Regions from separate parts of the Arthrobacter sp. NPDC080086 genome, predicted to be linked through region 1. Evidence: riboswitches for the same ligand, from Rfam matches in the RefSeq annotation. Region 1 holds a riboswitch; the other holds the start of a gene.
What was found. A riboswitch is a leader RNA that binds a small molecule or an ion and turns the genes downstream of it on or off. The one in region 1 is predicted to bind cyclic di-AMP.
Positions count from the first base shown of each region.

Region 2: linked by a shared signal. The riboswitch ahead of AB0305_RS07970 (hypothetical protein) and the one ahead of AB0305_RS10545 (NlpC/P60 family protein) in region 1 are both predicted to bind cyclic di-AMP.

Region 1 is NZ_JBFBKP010000024.1:36,417-46,566, forward strand. Features, by position in the region: gene serC (phosphoserine transaminase) at 1-873, opposite strand, end outside; gene AB0305_RS10535 (metal-dependent transcriptional regulator) at 1,127-1,822, shown strand; cyclic di-AMP (ydaO/yuaA leader) riboswitch at 1,942-2,184, shown strand; gene AB0305_RS10540 (peptidoglycan DD-metalloendopeptidase family protein) at 2,187-3,005, shown strand; cyclic di-AMP (ydaO/yuaA leader) riboswitch at 3,118-3,311, shown strand; gene AB0305_RS10545 (NlpC/P60 family protein) at 3,578-4,339, shown strand; gene AB0305_RS10550 (HNH endonuclease) at 4,595-5,095, shown strand; gene AB0305_RS10555 (NTP transferase domain-containing protein) at 5,132-5,779, shown strand; gene AB0305_RS10560 (DUF6457 domain-containing protein) at 5,790-6,074, shown strand; gene AB0305_RS10565 (molybdopterin-binding protein) at 6,071-7,444, shown strand; gene fdhD (formate dehydrogenase accessory sulfurtransferase FdhD) at 7,577-8,464, shown strand; gene AB0305_RS10575 (glycoside hydrolase family 38 C-terminal domain-containing protein) at 8,550-10,150, shown strand, end outside.
Region 2 is NZ_JBFBKP010000016.1:749-10,898, reverse strand. Features, by position in the region: gene AB0305_RS08020 (molybdopterin-dependent oxidoreductase) at 1-102, shown strand, start outside; gene AB0305_RS08015 (hypothetical protein) at 99-560, shown strand; tRNA gene AB0305_RS08010 (tRNA-Ser) at 736-825, opposite strand; gene AB0305_RS08005 (dehydrogenase) at 953-1,978, shown strand; gene AB0305_RS08000 (6-carboxytetrahydropterin synthase) at 1,982-2,380, shown strand; gene AB0305_RS07995 (glycosyltransferase) at 2,388-3,509, shown strand; gene AB0305_RS07990 (crosslink repair DNA glycosylase YcaQ family protein) at 3,589-4,839, shown strand; gene AB0305_RS07985 (nucleoside deaminase) at 4,876-5,379, opposite strand; gene AB0305_RS07980 (phosphatase PAP2 family protein) at 5,475-6,311, shown strand; gene upp (uracil phosphoribosyltransferase) at 6,324-6,959, shown strand; gene AB0305_RS07970 (hypothetical protein) at 7,079-7,825, opposite strand; cyclic di-AMP (ydaO/yuaA leader) riboswitch at 7,824-8,011, opposite strand; gene AB0305_RS07965 (glycosyltransferase family 39 protein) at 8,222-10,150, opposite strand, start outside.

The DNA.
Region 1 (10,150 bases):
CTCGGCCCACCGGTAAATCCGTCCGGCGGAGTCGGCGGTGCGCGCCGCGGCGAAGTCCAGGCCTCCGCTGGCGTTGAGCCAGCGCACCTGCGCGTCCAGGGTCACCAGGGTCGCCAGCGCGGGGGTGTTATAGGTCTGGTTCAGCCGCGAGTTGTCGATGGCGGTCTGCAGGTCCAGGAAGTCCGGGATCCAGCGGCCGGAGGCCTTGACCCGGGCGGCCCGCTCCAGGGCCGCGGGGGAGAACAGGCCAAGCCACAGGCCGCCGTCGGAGGCGAAGTTCTTCTGCGGCGCGAAGTAGTAGACGTCGGACTCCGCGACGTCGACATCCAGGCCGCCGGCGGCGGAGGTCGCGTCGACCAGGACCAGCGAACCCTCCTCCGCACCGGCCACCCGCCGGACCGGGGCGGCCACGCCGGTGGAGGTCTCATTTTGCGGCCAGGCGTAGACGTCCACACCGGCCTCCGCCCGCGCCTCGGGCCGGGTGCCCGGCTCGGCCTTGATGATCGAGGACTCGGCCAGGAAGGGCGCCTTGTTCGTGGCGGCGGCGAACTTGGAGCCGAACTCGCCGAAGGAGAGGTGCTGTGCCTTGTTCTCCACGAGCCCGAAGCTGGCGATATCCCAGAACGCCGTCGAGCCGCCCACCCCCAGGACCACCTCGTAGCCCTCGGGGGCGCGGAAGAAGTCGCTGAGGCCGGAGCGGACCGAGCCCACCAGGTTCTTGACCGGGGCCTGGCGGTGGGAGGTGCCGAGCAGGGTGGTCGAGGCCGACGCCAGGGCCTCCATCTGTTCCGGGCGGACCTTCGAGGGCCCGGCGCCAAACCGGCCGTCCTTGGGAAGAAGGTTCGCGGGAATGGTGATGCTGGTGTCGCTCACAATGGCTCCAATGGTCGGCTGGGTGCGAGAGGTGGCTGGTCGGCCGGTAAGGACCGCTTCCATTCTGCCCGACGGCGGCCCCGGTGCCGGAAAACGGGCTGTCATAGTCCGGTCAGGAAGCCGGCCCTCAAATTATCCGGAGTAATTCACAATAGGCTAGGCTGTCCGGAGCGTATGGCGGATCCCGGGTGGCCGCACCCCGCACGCTGTACGGTGGAATGACGCAAGGACGGCGCTCAAGGAGCTGAGCTGGATGACGGATCTGATCGACACTACGGAGATGTATCTTCGGACCATTTTGGAGCTTGAGGAAGAGAACATCGTCGCGCTCCGGGCCCGCATTGCCGAACGACTCCGCCACTCCGGACCCACCGTCTCCCAGACCGTCGGCCGGATGGAACGCGACGGGCTGGTCGTGGTCTCCGGCGACCGCCACCTGGAACTGACCGAGGTGGGTCGGCGGCGCGCCACCGAGGTGATGCGCAAGCACCGCCTCGCCGAACGGCTGCTGGCCGACGTGATCGGCCTGGACTGGGCCTATGTCCATGAGGAAGCCTGCCGCTGGGAGCACGTGATGAGCGAACGGGTTGAGCGCCGCATCTTCGAGATGCTGGACCACCCCACCGTCTCCCCGTACGGCAACCCCATCCCGGGCCTCGCCGAACTGGGCGGTCTGCCGACGGCGGAACAGGCCGACGGCGTCGTCAACCTCCTGGACGCCATGGCGGGATATGCCGCGGACTCCAGAATCACCGTGAGCCGGCTTGCCGAACCCATCCAGGTGGAACCCGAGCTGCTGGTGCAGCTGGACGAGGGCGGTATCCGGCCCGGGGCCACCGTCTCGCTGGAGCGGGTGGGGGAGTACATCTCCGTCCGCGTCCCCGACATTGAGGGCGCGCTCGAGCTGCCGCCCGAGGTCGCCGCCCACGTTTTCGTTACCCGCGGGTAGGGCGACGCGGAAGCATACCGTAAGTGTGCTGTTTACTAGCCCGTCTAGGAGATAACGAAATTATTACTACGGGTCTTAATCCCCTATAGTTATCGACTAGTACCGAGACTAAAGCGTTACCTGATCCGAAGCCGAGCTCTGCCAGCGGATCAGGGTGCGAATCACCTTCTGGCAGAGGCGGGGGAACCACTACCGGCCGGTAATTCCGGCCTTGGGGTGAAGTCCGCTAGCGGCAAGCGAACTCTCTGAGGACACCATTTCCGGGTGCCTCTCTGCCTGGATGCTTGCATCGGCGGACCGGGTCTATGCACTCTCTGACCCGAATCCGACAGCTAACTTCGCAGGCTTTTCAGAGAGGAACCACTTGAGCACGCAGACCGTCCGCGGGCGCCGCCGCGCCGCCGGCCCGGCTCCGGAGCCGCGCCCCGCCGTCGACGTCACCGCCCCGCGCCCCCGCGACGCGCACCGGGACGAGCGCCGCAGCCGGCGCAGCCCGCTCCGCCAGGTCGCAGACTTCGCCGCCGTCACCGGCATGGGCCAGAAGGCCGGCATGACCCTGGCCGCCGCTGGCATCGCGCTCACCGTGGCCGTCCCCGTTACCGGCCCCGCTCTGGCCGTCGACGCCCCCACCTCGGGATCTGTCTCCGCGGCGGCCCAGCCCGAGGTCAAGGCCGCCGCGGCCCAGATCGACTTCAACCGCACCGCCGTCACCACCAAGGGCGACCCGGACGGCAAGCTCAAGCAGCTGCTCAGCGCGCAATCCGTCGGCTCCATCACCCGCGCCGCATCCGCGGGGACGCTCGGCGCCCCGCTGGACACCATGATCACGGCTTCGCCCTTCGGTTACCGGATCAGCCCCATTACCGGCGCGGTGGGCGAATTCCACCGCGGCCAGGACTACGCCGCCCAGTGCGGGACGGCCGTCCATGCCGCAGCAAGCGGCACCGTAACCTTCTCCGGCTGGCACCCCTACGGGGGCGGCAACCGGATTGTGGTCGACCATGGCAATGGCCTGGAGACCACGTATAACCACTTGTCGTCATCCAGCGTCCACGTCGGCCAGAAGGTCTCCCGTGGCGATGTGATAGCGATGAGCGGAACAACCGGTGCCTCCACCGGCTGCCACCTCCACTTCGAGGTGATGGTCAATGGGGACGTCGTTGATCCGCTGGGCTGGCTCTAGAAGAGCCCTTCGCAATGCTCACACTTCCGTGACACGCCGTGATCTGAATGTGACATTGAGTCCGAACTGTTGTACCGTATGAAGCACGCCAACTTCACCGAAGTTGGCGCTCTTGAGTGGATTGCCTAACTCTGCCACCGCTCAAGGTCCGTTCGCATGACATCGTCTGGCAGGGGCGGGGGAACCAATTTTGGTCTTCGCAAGAAGGCCTAGGGGTTAAGTCGCAAAGCTTCCCAGGAAGCGGAGCGGCCGGGTGACTCCCATCCGAATCCGACAGCTCACCTCGTAGGCATTGGGAGAGGCTACTTTCGTGTCTTCACGCCACAATGCTGCGCGTTTTCGCGCCGGCGAGGCTCAGTCGAGCCCGCTGATTACCATGCACCGCGTTGCCCTTGCCGGCGCCCGGGATGGTTCACGCAATGCAGTTCCTGCTTTTGGCGCGTCTTCGCAGTACACCCTTCGCTAAAGAAACCCGTTTCGGGGCGATCCGGCGTACCCCCAAGATGCCGGAGCGTCCTTAGTCCCGCCTGTTCAAGAGCGCGGACACAAAGGATCACGAAAGAGAGAACTAAATGACTACTCGTGCAACCATTGCACGCCACCGCGCGGAGGTCACCAAGACCAACTCGCTGGCTGTCATTGCCAAGGCCGTCGGCGACAACGCCGGTGGCATGGGTCGCCAGGCCGCGGTTATCGCTGCTGCCTCCGGCCTGGTCCTGACCAGCGGTATCGCGGCCAACGCCGCTGAGACCAACGTTCAGCGCGAATCCACCTCTGCTTCCGCCACCGAGGTTCAGTCCACCGCTCCGGCCACCATCTCGGCGGCCTCCAGCATCGCCATCTCCTACGAGAAGCCTGCTGTGACTACCGCGGCCGCCCCAGTCGTCGAGGCCCCGAAGCCCGTCGTCAAGGTGCAGGAAGCAGACACCACCGCCGCAGCCACCCCGGCCGCCGGCACCGCGGTCAACGCGTCCGTCGCCACCAAGGCTCCGGCCGCCACCAGCGGCATGGGCGCCTCGATCGCCGCCGCCGCTTACGCTCAGATCGGCGTGTCCCAGGACTGCACCATGCTGGCCACCAACGCCCTGGCCGCCGTCGGCATCCACTACCACGGCTGGCCGGCAGGTTACCTGTCCCTGGGCCGCACCGTCAGCGCCGCCGAAGCGCAGCCGGGTGACCTCGCGTACTACCAGAACGGCGGCATGGGCATGGCCCACATCGCCGTCTACGTCGGCAACGGCATGGCCGTCCACGGCGGCTGGAACGGCGGCACCACCGCCCTCTACAGCGTCAACGTCGGTTCCGGCCCGGTCTTCATCCGCGTCGGCGGCTAAGACCGCCGCTTCCCGCGAAGCTTCGAAAAGGACCCCTGCCACCGGCGGGGGTCCTTCTCTGTTAACCGCCTGGATTGGTGCCGGAACCCTCCGGTGCCAGACCGGCCCGGGATCCGCCACGGATGCCCTGGGGCCCGAAATTCGGTAATCCGGGCCACCCGTGTTTACTCTTGTGGTGTCGATCCTTAGCCTGACCATGCAGAGGGCAGCCGGCCCTCGTGCCACTGGCGGGTGCGGCCGTGAAGAGGGATGCGGATGCGCACACTCGTTCTGAATGCTGGATATGAACCGCTGGCGGTAGTGACCTTCCGCCGGGCACTGGTGCTCGTGCTGACGGGCAAGGCCAGTGTCGTGGCCGAGGGGGACGACCCCGTGGTGGGGCCGCAGGACATCCTCGGCCGGCCGAGCGTCATCCTGCTCAACCGCTACATCCGCCCCCGCTACAACACGGTGACCGCGGTCAGCCGCCGCGGAGTGCTCCGCCGGGACGGCCACCGGTGCGCGTACTGCGCCAAACCGGCCCACACCATCGACCACGTCCAGCCCAAGTCCCGGGGCGGCGCCGACTCTTGGGAGAACCTGGTGGCCGCCTGCCTGCGCTGCAACAACGTCAAGGGCGACCACACCCCGGCCGAGATGGGCTGGAAGCTCGGTTTCACTCCCGGTCCGCCGAAGGGCACCATCTGGCAGATCAAGGAGCTGGAGAAGCCTACCCCCGCATGGGACCCGTTCCTGCTGCCGGAATCCGCGCACTAGCACCGTCGGCCGCCCGCAGGCGGCTAGGCTGGGCGGGTGGAATTCGACGCCGTCATCCTCGCCGGGGGCAGGTCCTCCCGGCTGGGCGGAACCCCCAAGGCCGCCCTCCGCTTTCGCGGGGACACCCTGCTGGAGCGGTCGCTGCTCGCGGCGGCCGGGGCACGCAGCGTCGCCGTCGTGGGCCCGGAAGCCGGCAGCCTCCCGGGCGGCATCCTCCTGTGCCGTGAAGACCCGCCCTTCGCCGGACCCGCGGCAGCCCTGGCCGCCGGGCTCGAGGCCCTTGCCGGCGGCGGGGCGGCGGGCCGAAACCCCGCGCCGCTGACGCTGGTCCTGGCCTGCGACATGCCGCTGGTTGCCGACGCCGTCCACGCCCTCTTCGCCGACCGCTCCCGGGCGCAGCCCGGCTCGGAAGGCAGCGTCGCCGTTTCCGCGGACGGCCGGATCCAGCCGTTGGCCGGTCTTTATGACACGGCCGCGCTACAACGATCGGTGGCGGACGCGGCACGGCACGGCACGCTGGTGGGCGGATCGTTGTTCGGCCTGCTTGCTAGTCTGGACCTGCGGACGGTTCCCGTGCCGCCCGGGTCCACCGACGACGTCGACACCTGGGCGGACGCCCAGGCCCTTGGGGTCGCGCGTCCCGGCGTGGCCGGGAACGGAAGCGGCCGCCCGCACACGACATGAAAGGCCCACCGTGAAGAGCCAGGACGAAACCCTCGAGGACTGGTGCCGCGCGCTGCTCCAGGCCCTCGAGCTCGACGGCGTCGACATCGACATCAACGAGGTACTGGGACTCGCCGGGGTTGCCGCGCACTCCGTGATCCGCCCGGCCGCACCGCTGACCACCTTCATCGCCGGTTTCGCCGCCGGGCTGGCCTCCGGCACCGGCCAGGCCACCGACGAGGTCTCCATGCGGGCCGCCATGGGCGTCGCGCGGAAACTCGCCAAGGAATACGCCGCCGAGGCCCCCGGGGAATGACGTCCGAGCCACCCCGCGACGACGCCGACGACGCCCGGACCGAGCCCGCCGCGCACCGGCACCTGGCCCACACGTGGCAGGAAGCCCGGGAGCTCTCGTTCGACTGCGCCAGCCCGATCCCGCCGGCCCCGGTGGCCCTGCGCCGCGCCCTCGGCCGCACCCTCGCCGCCGACGTCACGGCCCTGCACGACATGCCGCACTACGCGTCCTCGGCCATGGACGGCTGGGCGGTGAACGGCAGCGGCCCCTGGATCCTGGCCGAGCCGGGGCAGCGCCTCGCCCCTCACCAGGCCAGTCCCATTGTCACCGGCGGGTTGATCCCGGCCGGTGCGAAGGCCGTGCTCCGCAGCGAGAGCGGTGTGATCGGCCCCGACGAGGACCAGTTGCCGGTGCTCAAGCTTGGCGGCGGCGCGAAGCCGGGGGAGCCCCGCAACGGCGACCACATCCGCAAAGCCGCCGAGGAAGGGGCCGAGGGTGAGGTTCTGATCCCCAAGGGGACCGTGCTCAACCCGGCCCACCTGGCCCTCGCCGCCCTCGCCGGCCACGACGCGCTGCCCGTGCTGGGGAAACCGGTGGTCCGCCTGGTTTTCACCGGCTCCGAGGTGGTCGCCAGCGGCGTGCCACAGCCGGGGGAGGTCCGGGACACCTTCAGTCCTCAACTGTCCGCCGTCGTCGACCTGCTCGGCGGCGTCCCCGCCGGCGAGATCAAGATCGGTGACGGGGACGGCGAATGGCTCGCCGCCCTGGAGGACCCCGAACCCGTGGGCGACGACGAGGACACCCCGCCCGCCGACGTCGTCATCACCACCGGGGGGACCGGCCGGTCCGGAACCGACCACCTCCGCCGCACCGTCGAGCAGTTGGGCGGCAGGCTGCTGATCGACGGCATCGCGATGCGTCCCGGGCACCCCGCGGTCCTGGCCGAACTGCCCGACGGACGCTTCATCATCGGGCTGCCCGGCAACCCGCTCGCAGCCATGATGGCGCTCTCCACCATCGGCGGACCACTCCTGGCCGCGCTGGGTCACCGGCCCCCGCCGCCCGTCACGGAGGTCCCGTGCGGCACGATGATCGACGCCGATCCCGGCCGCACCCGGCTGATGCCCTTCCGCATGGTCTACGGCATGGCCTCCCCGGCCCAGCACACCGGCCCCGGCATGATGCGCGGACTGGCCGCCGCCGACGGGGTCCTGGTGGTCCCGCCGCACGGGGCGCAGCTGGGCGAACCCGTCCCGGCGTTCGCGCTGCCCTGGGGGCGGCCGCTGCCCGAGCCCGACGCCGGCAAGCCCGCACCGAAACCCTCCGCGCGGCGCACCCCGAAGAAACCGGCCGGCAACGGTCCGGTCGACTGGAGCGCCCTGCTTGGCTGACACCGGCCAGACGTGGCCCGGCGTGGCTGGCGCCCGCTTGGCTGGCACCACGGCCGAGTTCAGAATGGATCCAGGGGCGGGAACCGGCCGCAGGCCGGGCCGCCCCACCGCACCGCTGATGAGGAGTACCGAATGGGCCGCGTGACGCAACGCCGCAAAGTGCACAAGTTTGTCCTGGACGGATCCCCGCAGGCGCGTGAGTTCCCGGTCCGGTACCGCGAGGACGTGCTGGCGGTGGAGGAACCACTGGAGGTGCGGCTGGGCAGCACGTCCTTCTCCGTCACCATGCGCACCCCGGGCAACGACTTCGACCTGGTGGCCGGCTTCTTGGTCTCCGAGGGGATCATCTGGTCCGCCGACCAGCTCGTCTCGCTGCGCTTCTGCGCCGGCGAGGACGAAGACGGCGTGCAGACCTTCAACGTGGTGGAAGCCCAGCTCCGGCCCGATGTCGTCCGCCCCGACACCGGACGGAACTTCTTCACCTCAAGCTCCTGCGGGATCTGCGGCACCGATTCGATCGAGGCCGTCGAGAAGTCCTCGCACTTCAGCCCCGCGGGGGACCCGGTGGCCGTGCCCGTCGAGACGTTGGCCGCGCTCCCGGACCGGCTGCGTGAGGCCCAGGCGGTCTTCGACGCGACCGGCGGCGTGCACGCGGCGGGGCTGTTCCGCATCTCCGACGACGGCGGCGCCGAGCTCCTCTGCCTGCGCGAGGACGTCGGCCGCCACAACGCCGTCGACAAGGTGGTGGGCTGGGCACTCCGGGAGGGGCTGCTGCCCCTGCGCGGCACCGTCCTGCAAGTCTCTGGCCGCGCCTCCTTCGAACTCGTGCAAAAGGCCTCGCTCGCCGGAATTCCCGTCCTGTCCGCCGTCAGCGCACCCAGCAGCCTGGCCGTGGAACTCGCCGAAGCCAGCGGGATGACGCTGGCGGGCTTCAGCCGGGGCACCAGCCTGAACGTGTACGCCGGCCACGAACGGATCGGCGTGCCGGCCGCCCTGCCCTCAACCGGACGGCTGGCCTAAGCACCCGTGGCGCCGTAGATTAATCCAACGACTGGATTCAGGCCTGCGCCCGGTTCCTCCGCACCAGAGCAAAAAGAGGTTCACTGTGCACGACGACCGCCGTCTCACGGAAGTCCGGCTGGACCGCTTCGTGCGCGAACGCATCGTTCCGGCCATTTACCCCCGCACCGTCCCGCTGCGCCTGAGCAGCTGGACCGCGCCCGGGGAACCCGTCCCGGCCCTGGAAGCCCTGCAGCAGGAGGACTTCACCCCGCAGGACCCCGGGGCACCCTGGGGCGGCCCGTGGTCCACCACCTGGCTGCGGCTCCAGGGCGAGGTGCCGGAGACCTGGGGCAGCGCGCCGACCGCCGTCGAGGTCCTGGTTGACCTGGGGTTCAGCGCGGACCTGCCGGGCTTCCAGTGTGAGGGCACCGCCTGGCGGCCGGACGGTACCGTGATCAAAGCCATCTCGCCGCGGAACCAGTACATTCCGCTGAAACTCCTCGGCAGCGGCATGACGGTGGACTTCTACGTCGAGGCGGCCGCGAACCCCGACCTCTCACAGGGCTGGACCTTCGCCGCCACGCCGCTGGGGGACAAGGCCACCGCGGGTACCGAGCCCCGCTACCGGCTGGGCCGGATCGTGATCGCCGAACTGGACCAGTGCGTCTGGGAACTGCACCAGGACATCTGGACGCTGCGGGGGCTGATGCACGAACTGCCCACGGAGCTGCCCCGCCGCCACGAGATCCTCCGCGCCCTGGAGCGGATGCTGGACACCATGGACCCGGACGACGTCGCCGGCACGGCCGACGCCGGACGCGCGCAGCTCGCCGAGGTGCTGTCCCGCCCGGCCTACGCCTCGGCCCACCAGCTGCTGGCCACCGGCCACGCGCACATCGACTCGGCCTGGCTCTGGCCGGTCCGGGAGACCATCCGCAAGTGCGCCCGGACCTTCTCCAACGTGGTGGCGCTGATGGACGAGGACCCCGATTTCGTCTTCTCCTGCTCCTCCGCGCAGCAGCTGGCCTGGATGAAGGAGTTCTACCCGGAACTGTTCGAACGCATCCGGGACAAGGTCCGCGCCGGCCAGTTCGTCCCCGTCGGCGGGATGTGGGTCGAGGCGGACAGCAACATTCCCGGCGGCGAGGCCATGGCGCGGCAGTTCCTCGAGGGCAAGAGCTTCTTCCTGGCCGAGTTCGACGTCGAATGCCACGAGGCGTGGCTGCCGGACACCTTTGGCTACTCCGCCGCGCTGCCGCAGATCGTCAAGGCCGCCGGCAGCCGCTGGTTCCTGACCCAGAAGATCTCCTGGAACCAGGTCAACCGGATGCCGCACCACACCTTCGAGTGGGAGGGAATCGACGGCACCCGCCTCTTTACCCACTTCCCGCCGGTGGACAGCTACAGCTCCGAGATCAGCGGCCGCGAACTGGCCCACGCCGAGCGCAACTACCGGGACCACGGTCGCGGCAGCATGTCCCTGCTGCCCTTCGGCTACGGCGACGGCGGCGGCGGACCCACCCGGGAGATGCTGGCGGCCGCGCGGCGCACCGCTGACCTGGAGGGCTCGCCGCGGGTGCGGATAGGCTCCGCGGCGGACTTCTTCAGCGAGGCGGCGGAAGACTATCCGTCCCCGCCGGTGTGGGTGGGGGAGCTGTATCTGGAGCTCCACCGCGGCACCTACACCAGCCAGGCCAACACCAA
Region 2 (10,150 bases), on a different contig from region 1:
GTGGGTGGCGAGGCGAGCGAGTCCGTGGGTGCGGCGCCGCCGCGGTTCCCCCAGGCGATCAAGGGAGCCCCGGCGCCAGCCGGAAAGGACGGCACGCGATGAACATGTCCCTGTACCTGGGCATGCTGCACCGGGCCGAGGCCACCCTGGCGGAGTCCTTTCGGCAAGTCGCCGACGGCCACGGCGCCGAACCGGACGTCCATTTCCTGTGCCACTCCCTGGCCAACCAGTGCGATGAGCACAGCCGGCTGTTGCATCCGCTGGTGGAGCGCTACGGTGAGGACCTCTCCGACACGGAGCCGGAGCGGTTGCACGCCGAGGGGCTCTCTGGCACCCGCAGTGGGCCGGTGGGCCTGCTCCGGGACCTTCAGGATCTCTATCTCCTGGCCAGCTTCGTCGATGTGACCTGGACCATGATCCAGCAGGCCGGGTCGGCGCTCCGGGACCGGGACATGCTGGAGGTGGTCTCACACTGTGAGGGAGAAACCGCGGTGCAGCTGCGCTGGCTGCAGACCAGGATGAAGCAGGCGGCGCCCCAGGCTCTCGTGGCCGCCAAATAGGGCGACGGCAGCTGCCGGAGCTTCCCCGCGTCGTCTATCTCGACCGTTGACGTGGAAAAGTCGCGGCGGTCAGGCTTGGGCGATCAGTTGCCAATGCGCTGCCGGGGGACAGTCCCGGGCAAAGCAAAGGCCCCTGCTTCCCTCGTAAACAAAGGGAAGCAGGGGCCTCGCTGTGTGGCGGTGACGGTGGGATTTGAACCCACGTTGGCTTTTACACCAAACAACATTTCGAGTGTTGCACCTTCGGCCGCTCGGACACGTCACCAACCTGACTAGGGTACCGGAGCGCGGGGCCGAACCCCAAAACGGGCCCGGTCAACCAGAGCCGCCGCGCCCGGGCCGGCCCGGGGAGCTTCCGGCGGCGCCCGCACGGCACTAGATTCGACAGCACAATGACTATTTCGAATGCGCCCTCCACCCGGGATACCGGCACCGCCACCGCTTACTGGACCGTCGGCCCGGAACAGGGTGAACTCCGCACCGAGGACCTGCCGGCGCCAGGCCCCGGCGAGGCCCTGGTCCGGTCCCTCTACTCTGGCATCAGCAAGGGCACCGAGATGGTGGTGCACCACGCCCGTGTCCCCGACTGTGTGGCCGACGCCATGGCCGCCCCGCACCAGGAGGGCAGCTTCCCGGGCCCGGTGAAGTTCGGCTACCTCTCCGTGGGCGTCGTCGAGGCCGGGCCGGACGGCTGGCAGGGCAAAACCGTCTTCTGCCTGCACCCGCACCAGGACCGCTACGTCGTCCCCGTCACCTCCCTCACCGAGGTTCCCGACGGCGTCCCGGCCCGCCGCGCCGTCCTCACCGGCACCGTGGAAACCGCCGTCAACGCCCTCTGGGAAGCGGGCCCGCGGCTGGGGGACCGGGTGGCCGTGATCGGCGCAGGACTGGTCGGCGGGATGGTGGCCAAACTCCTCGCCGGCTTCCCGCTGGAACGGCTGCAGCTGATTGACATCGACCCGGCCAAGCGCGCCTTCGCGGACGCCCTGGGCGTCGAGTTCAGCCACCCGGACGACGCCGCCGGCGACTGCGACATCGTCATCCACTGCTCCGCCTCCCAGGCCGGCCTGGAACGGGCCCTGCAGCTCGTGGGCGACGAGGGCGAGATCATCGAAATGTCCTGGTACGCGGACCGCAGCGTCAGCCTGCCCCTCGGCGAGGACTTCCACGCCCGGCGCCTCTCCATCCGGGCCAGCCAGGTGGGCGTCGTCGCGCGCGCCCGCCGTCACCGCCGCACCACCGCCGACCGGCTGAACCTCGCCGTGTCCCTGCTTCGCGACCCCGTTTTCGAGGCCTTCCTCACCGGCACCTCGCGCTTCGAGGAGCTGCCCGACGTCGTCCAGCGACTCTCCGACGGCACCCTCGACGCCCTCTGCCACGTCATCGAATACCCGCACACCACAGAAACCACGAGGTAATCCGTGTTCAGCCTGACCGTCCGCAGCAACTTCATGATCGCCCACAGCCTGCCCCGCCCGGCGTTCGGCCCCGCGCAGGGCATGCACGGTGCCACCTTCGTCACCGAGGTGACCTTCCGCCGCCGGAGCCTGAACCAGGATGCGATCGTCCTGGACATCGGCGAGGCGGGCGAGGTGCTGGGCGCCGTCCTGTCCGGCCTGAACTACAAGAACCTGGACGAGCACCCCGATTTCGCCGGCAAGCTGAGCACCACCGAGGCGCTGGCGCAGTACATCGCGGACGCCGTCGCCGCGCAGATCCGCGAGGGCGACGACGGGCGCGCGCTCGCGGGCATCGACGTCACCCTGCGCGAGACCCCGGACGCGTGGGCCAGCTACTCCCTCGAGTTCGACGCCGACTAGCCTCCCCGTGCAGCCCTCCGCCGTCCGCCTGGTCCTGCCCGGCAACGTCCGCCACAACTCCGGCGGCAACGCCTACAACGCGGCCCTGGTCCGCGCCCTCGACGCGCTCGGGGTGCCCGCCACGACCCGGACCGCCGACGGCGACTGGCCGGTGGGCGGCCCCGCGGACCGGTCGGCGCTGGGGAACCTGCTGGCGGAACCGGCCGGCCCCGGGACAGTCACCCTGGTGGACGGGCTCGTGGCCTGCGGTGCCCCGGAGCAGCTGGAGGCCGCCGCCCGCGCCGGGACGCCGGTGTGGATCCTGCTCCACATGCCGCTCGACGGGTATGCCGACCTGGAAGGACGCGCGGTTGCCGCCGCGGCCGGGGTGATCTGCAGCAGCAGTTCCGCCGCGGCGGAACTGCGCGCCCGGCACGGCCTCGACGGCGCTGCAACCGGCGCTGATACCACCGTCGCCGTCGCGCTGCCCGGCACCGACCGCGCCGGGACGGCGGCCGGGTCCACCCCGCCGCACCTGGCGATGGTGGCCGCGCTGCTGCCGAACAAGAGCCAGCTGCTGTTCCTCCAGGCGCTCACAGCCCTGACCGACCTGGACTGGACCGCCGCCCTCGTCGGGGCGGACACCGCGGACCCGGAGTACGCCGCCCTGCTCCGCGCCGAAACGGAACGGCTGGGGCTCGGTGCCCGCGTCCGGATCCCGGGCGAGCTCCGGTGGGACGCCCTGGACGCCGAATGGGCCCGGACCGATCTCACGCTGCTGATCTCGCGCGCGGAAACCTTCGGCATGGCCGTCACCGAGTCCCTCGCCCGCGGCATCCCCGCGATCATCCGGCGCGGGACCGGGGCGCTGGAGGCCCTCACGGCCGGAACTCCGCAGGCCGGAACTCCGCCTGCAGGACCCGGCGCGGCCGGGGCTAGGGGCGAAGAACCCGAAGAGGACGACGCCGGGCTGCCGGGCGCCGCCGTCGCGCTCGCCGAGGATCCCGCACCCCTGGCGGAGCTGTTGCGCCGCTGGCTCACGGAGCCGGAGCTCCGGGCACGGTGGCACGCCACCGCGCTGGACGCCCGGCAGCACCTGCCCGGGTGGGACGCGACGGCCCGCACGGTGTTGGAGATCCTGGGCCGGTAACCGCCGTCCCACGCCGCCGCCGCAGTCGTCGCGGGGCAGCCCCGTATCGCCGTCCGCGGCATGGATGGACAATGGGCGCATGAGCACCGAGCCAGCCACGGTCAGCCTTCCGCCCCAGAGCCTCACCGCCGCAAACCTCCGCGCCTGGTCCTGGCACCGGCAGGGCCTGGACGGGTCGCTGGCCGGCTGCACCGCCGGGCAGGTGCTCGCACGGGCGGGCTGGGCTAGGTCCGTCGGCGGCGCCAACCCCTACCTCTCCCTGTTCGCCCGTGCCGGCCTCCGCCGCGGCGAGGTGGATGCCGACGTCGAGGCCCAGCGGATCCTGGAACTGCCGACGGCGCGCGGCTGCACCTACGTCCTGGGCAGCGACGACTTTGCCTGGGCGCTGCGCCTGGGCCGCCCCGCCGCGGAGGCCGCCGTCTCGGTGCTGACTCGGCTCGGCGTGGACCGCGGCGAAATCACCCTGCTCGAGGAACAGGTCCGGCACGTCCTGGCCGAGGCCGGTACCCCGCTGGACCCGCGGCAGCTCAAGGAGGAACTCGGCGACGCGGTCCAGAGCCTGGGGGAGGAGGGGAAGAAGAAGGGCGCCGCCACCACGCTGCCCGCGGCGCTGGGCATCCTGCAGGCGGAGGGCCGCATCCGCAGGGTGCCTGCCGACGGCCGCCTGGACCGGCAGCGCTACGCCTACGAGGCCTGGGACCTGCCCACCAGCGATCTCACCGACGAGGAGGTCCGCGCCCTGCTGATGCGCCGTTACCTCGGCTGGACCGGCGGCGCCACTGCTAAACAGTCCCAGTGGTTCACGGGCTTCACCGTGGCGCAGACCCGCGCGGCACTGGCGGCCGCCGGTGCCGTCGACGTCCCGCTCCCCGGGGACGCGGGCAAGGACAGTGCCGTGCTGTGGATGCTGCCCGACGACGTCGACCGCCTCGCCGCCTTCACCGCCCCCGCGGAGGAACAGATCCAGCTGCTCGCCGGGACAGATTCGCTGGTGCTGCTGCGGCGGAACGCGGCCGAGCTGCTGGACGAGGCGGACCACCGCAAGGCGGGGCTCAGCTCGCTGGCGCTGCAGGCAGACCTGCCGGACCACCCGATCCTGGACCGTGGCCGGATCATCGGACTCTGGCAGTACGACCCGGAGACCGGGAAGATCGCCGCCTGGGTGTTCGGCGACCTGACGCCCGCGGTCAGCCGGCGGATCGCGGAGGTGGAGGCCTGGATCCGGGAGGACCTGGGCGACTTCCGCGCCTTCAGCCTCGATTCCCCCGCCTCCCGCCGGAAGCGCATCGACGCGCTGCGAGCGTCGACGACGGCCACCGCCGAACGGTAAGCAGGATCAGGGGACGCCGGGACGAAGAACGGGGAATCAGGCGCCGCGGTGCTCGGCGAAGAAGTCCCGCAGCAAGTCCCCGCACTCCTGCTCCCGCACGCCGCCGTAGACCTCCACCCAGTGGTTTAGCCGGCGCTCGCGGAGAATGTCGAAGACGGACCCCGCGGCGCCCGCCTTCTCGTCCCAGGCGCCGAACACCACGCGGGGAATCCTGGCCAGCACCACCGCGCCGGCGCACATCGCACACGGCTCCAGCGTCACCACCAGGGTGCAGTCCGCCAGCCGCCAGCCGTCGTCGCGCGCCCCCTCGTCGGCACGGCGCTCGCGAAGCCGCGCGGCCGCTTCCCGGATGGCGACCATCTCGGCGTGCGCCGTCGGGTCCCCGAGGGCCTCCCGCTCGTTCCGGCCGGCGCCCAGCACCGTCCCGTCCGGGCCGATCACCACGGCCCCGATCGGCACGTCCGCGGTGGCGAGGGCCTGCCGGGCCTCGCTCAGGGCGAGGCCCATCCACTCGGCATGGCGGGGCTCGGGCGATGTCATGGCTCAATGGTAGTTTCGATCCTAAGCAAGCTGTGCACCGTGGGTGCACCGGACGTCGGGAGAACGCAGTGAGCACCAGGACTGAGAGCTGGTTGATGCGGCGCTGGGGCAAATGGGTGGTGCCCTACGCCGCGCTCTGGATCACCATGCTGCTGGGCGGCATCGCGGTGGTGGCGCTGGCCCTGACCAGCGCCGAGGTCTACGACAACGTGGTGGACGACGCCGGCCTGGCCAACCTGGACAAGCCCATGCTCGCCGCCATGGAACGGCTCCGCAGCCCCGGCCTGGATGCGTTCGTCACCGGGTTCACCAACATCGGCGGCGGCATCGGCATGCCGATCCTGGCCAGCATCCTCACCGCGCTGTTGATCTGGCGGACCCGGACCTGGCGCCCGCTCATCCTCATCGGCGGGGCGGCCGCCGTCTCCGTCACCGCTACCTCCCTGGGCAAGAAGCTCATCGGACGCACCCGCCCCGACCACGCCGATGCCGTCCCGCCCTACGAAAACTCGCCGTCGTTCCCCAGCGGCCACACCCTGAACACCACCGTGGTGATCTCACTCGTGGTGTACCTCACCTGCCTGCAGGTCCAGCGCACCATCGCCCGGGTGGGATTGATCACGGCCGGGGCGCTCTTCATCATCGCGATGGGCATGAGCCGGGTGTTCCTAGGCCATCACTGGATGACCGACGTGATCTTCGGCTGGGCGCTCGGCCTGGGCTGGGTGGGCATCGTGATCCTGGCGCATCGGCTGTTCCACGTGATCAGGCACCGGGAACGGACCGGCCCGGCGCCCACCTTCGACAACGGCCAGCGCCTGCGCGAGAAGGCGCCGGACGGGCACCACGACGCCGAAACGGCGCATCGTCGCGGGGCGGCGGACGAGGCCGGGACACCCGGCGGGCGGGGGCGGTCCGAAGCGTCCGGATGATAGTTTTGACCCATGCGCACTCTCGTTGTCGACCACCCGCTGGTGGCCCATAAGCTCACCGTTCTGCGGGACAAGAACACCCCGTCACCCGTCTTCCGCCAGCTCACCGAAGAGCTGGTCACGCTGCTGGCGTACGAGGCAACCCGCGACGTCCGCACCGAACCGGTCACCATCGAGACCCCGGTCAGCACCACCATCGGCACGGCCTTCACCAAGCCCACCCCGCTGGTGGTCCCGATCCTCCGCGCCGGCCTCGGCATGCTCGAGGGCATGACCAAGCTGGTCCCCACCGCGGAGGTCGGCTTCCTGGGCATGGCCCGCGACGAGGAAACCCTGGACATCATCACCTACGCCGAGCGGCTCCCCGAGGACCTGACCGACCGTCAGATCTTCGTCCTGGACCCCATGCTGGCCACCGGCGGCACCCTGCGCGAGGCGATCAAGTTCCTCTTCAAGCGCGGCGCCTCCGACGTCACCTGCATCTGCCTGCTGGCCGCCCCCGAGGGCCTGGCCAAGCTGGAGGAAGAGCTCTCCGACGCCAACGTCACGATCGTGTTGGCCTCCATCGACGAGAAGCTGAACGAGAAGTCCTACATCGTCCCCGGCCTGGGCGACGCTGGCGACCGGCTCTACGGCATCGCCGGGTAGCGCGTCCGCTTTCCCTCGGGCCGCTGAACGGGCCGCCCGGGGATACAGCAAAGGCACCGGATCTGACGAGATCCGGTGCCTTTGCTGTATCTGCGCGGGGTGGCGTCAGCCTTGGCGGCTTAGTACCAGTTGTTCGCGTAGTGGAAGTTCAGGGCGCCGCAGGGGGAGCCGTACCGTTCCTGCACGTACTGCAGGCCCCAGTTGATCTGGGTGCGGTAGTTGGTCATGTAGTCCGCGCCGGCGCTGGCCATCTTCTCGGCCGGGAGGGACTGGACCACGCCGTAGGCACCGCTGGACGGGTTGGTGGCCGTGGTCTTCCAGTCCGATTCGCGGGTCCAGAGCTTCATCAGGCACTGCATCTCGCTCGGGGCCCAGCCGTGGGCCGGCAGCTGCGAGGCGGCGTAGGCCTGTGCGCCGGCGGGATCGTCGACGGCCACTGGCTGCGGGGCCGGGGCGGGTGCCGCGGCGGGAGCCGGAGCAGCCGGTGCGGGGGCCGGCGTGGACGGAGCGGGGGTGGACGGAGCCGGGGTCTCGGGGGTGACCTTGGAGGCCTGGGCTTCGACGCTGGCCGGTGCCGTGGCCGGGGTGTAGCTGCCGAGCCGTTCCAGGTCGGAGAGCTGCAGGGCCGGGGCCTGGGTGGCGGTCGCGACCGGGGCGGTGGTGCCGGTGGCCTGGCCTGCGGCGCCGGCGCCCAGCAGCACGGCGGCCGCGGTCAGCGCGACGGCGGTGAGCTTGCCCTTGGAGCCAAAGCTGGCGCGGCCTCGGGTGGCCGAGCCCTGGGCCGGGTCGGCGCGGTGGCGCGCGACGTCGGCCGAGGAGGTGCGTTTAGCGCCTTTTAGGCGCACGGGTGCCTTGTGTTCAGTCATGTTCGCCTCTCAACGCCTACGGAGTTAGCTGTCGGGTTCGGAAGAGAAATCCGGCCGCTCGGATGATCAACGAGTCGGCTTAACCCCAAGGGGTGCATGGATGCAGGTGCCCGGGAACTCTGGGTTCCCCGTCTCTGCCTCAATCCATGGAATCCGGGAAGCGGCAGAGTTTGGCGTCAGACCCGGATATGCGGCCAGATCGATGGCCGCACCATAAAAACGGTACCGGACTTTCTCCCTCATGTCACATTTAGGTAACGCCGCGGTGTGGCTGGTTGCCGATTTGCAGTGGGCGGGTCCTGTGTTTCGGGCCGTTTCGACGGTTCCCTGCATGCCCGACGCTTGGAGACGTCTACGCGGCAGGGAACCGTCGAAACGGCGGACCGTCCGGGGCGGCTACTTCGCCAGCAGGTACACCGTGGTGCCGCCGACGCTCTGGGCGGGGTAGGTGGCCGTCACCCAGTCGGCGATCCTGGCGGCGTCGTCGGATCCGCTTTCGCCCTGCATGGTGCGGCCGGCGATGAAGTAGTGGATCCGGCCTTCGGCGACGTACTGCTGGAACTGCTCGAGAGTGGGTGCGGGGTCGGTGCCGTTGAACCCGCCCACGGCCATCACGGGCAGCTGCGTGGCGAGCTGGTAACCGGCGGCGTTGTTGGACCCGACGACGGCGGCCGCCCAGGTGTAACGGCCGGCGTCCGTTTCGAGGGCATCCACCAAGGCAGACGACGGGGTGGTCGCGCCGAGGAGCCCGCCCATTCCGCCGCCCATGCCCCCGCCCTGGCCGCGGACGGTGCCGTTTGCCCCGTTGCCGTTTGCCCCGTTGCTGTTGGCCCCGGTGCCGTTGGTCGGGCCGAAGGGATTGCCCTGCGCGTTGCCCATGGCTCCGCCCGTGCCGCCGAACATGGCCGGCAGGCCCGCCCGGCCACCCACCGCAGGCCCCGCGCTGACGATCGAGCCGGAGTGCGCGGTGGCGGCGGTGGACAGCGAGTACGCCAGGGGACCGGCGAGGGCCGCGACGACGGCGAGTCCCGCCGTCGTACGTCCCAAGAGCGCCGCTGTCGGGCCGCCAGGGGACAGCGGGCCAGTGGTCCCGGCGGCGGACGCGCCGGCGACCCGGGCCCGGACGGCCGGAACCATCACCCCGACGGCCGCTGCCAGCGCCACGGCCAGCACCAGCCAGCGCAGCCACGGAACGAACGCGGGCGTGCGGCCCAGCAGCTCGAAAGCCATGAAACCGGCCGCGGCCACCGCGGCGGCGAGCGTCCCGGCGGCACCGGGTTGATCCCGCCGCTGCCACAGCAGCACCGACCCCAGACCGGCCAACCCGGCGACCCCCGGGGCCAGCGCCACCATGTAATACGGGTGGATGATGCCGGCCATCAGGCTGAACGTCAGCCCGGTGACTAGCACCCAGCCGCCCCAGACCACCACGGAGGCGCGGACGGCGTCGGTCCGTGGCGCCCGCCGGCCCAGCCACAGCAGCCCAGCCGCCAGCAGCAGCACCGACGGCAGCAGCCAGGCGATCTGCCCGCCGAACTCGCTGTTGAAAAGCCGGAGCAGGCCGGGGGTGCCCCAGCCGTTGCCGCCGCCGACGCTCCCCGTCTCGTCCCCGCTGAGCCGGCCCAGGCCGTTGTAGCCCAGGGTCAGTTCCAGGATGGAGTTGCCCTGCGAGCCGCCGATGTAGGGCCGGTCAGCCGCCGGGGTGAGCTCGACGGCGGCCAGCCACCAGCCGGCCGCCACCACCATCGCCGCTCCCGTGGCGAGCAGGTGCAGCAGCCGCCGGCCCAGGCCGGCGCGTGCGGCGAGCAGGTAGGCCGCGGTGAAGCCCGGGACCACCAGCAGCACCTGCAGCTGCTTGGTCAGGAACCCGAAGCCCAGCAGCACCCCGGCCAGGAGCAGCCAGCGCAGCCGGGCGTCCTGGATGGCGCGCAGCACCGCGTAGGCTGCGGCCGTCATCAGCAGGACCAGCAGGGCATCCGGGTTGTTGAAGCGGAACATCAGCACGGCCACGGGGGTCAGGGCCATCACGGCCCCGGCGATCAGTCCGGCGCGGTGGGCCAGCCGGGCGTCCGCCGTCGCGGGTGCGGCGGCCCGGCGGACGGCCAGGTAGACCAGCCACACCGTCGCGACACCCATCAGAGCCTCGGGCGCCAGGACGCTCCAGGAGCTCAGCCCGAAAAGCCGCACGGACAGGCCCATCACCCAGAGCGACGCCGGCGGCTTGTCCACCGTGATGGCGTTTGCCGCGTCCGAGGAGCCAAAGAACCAGGCCGTCCAGTCCTGCGAGCCGGCCTGCGCCGCCGCGGAGTAGAAGGCGTTCGCCCA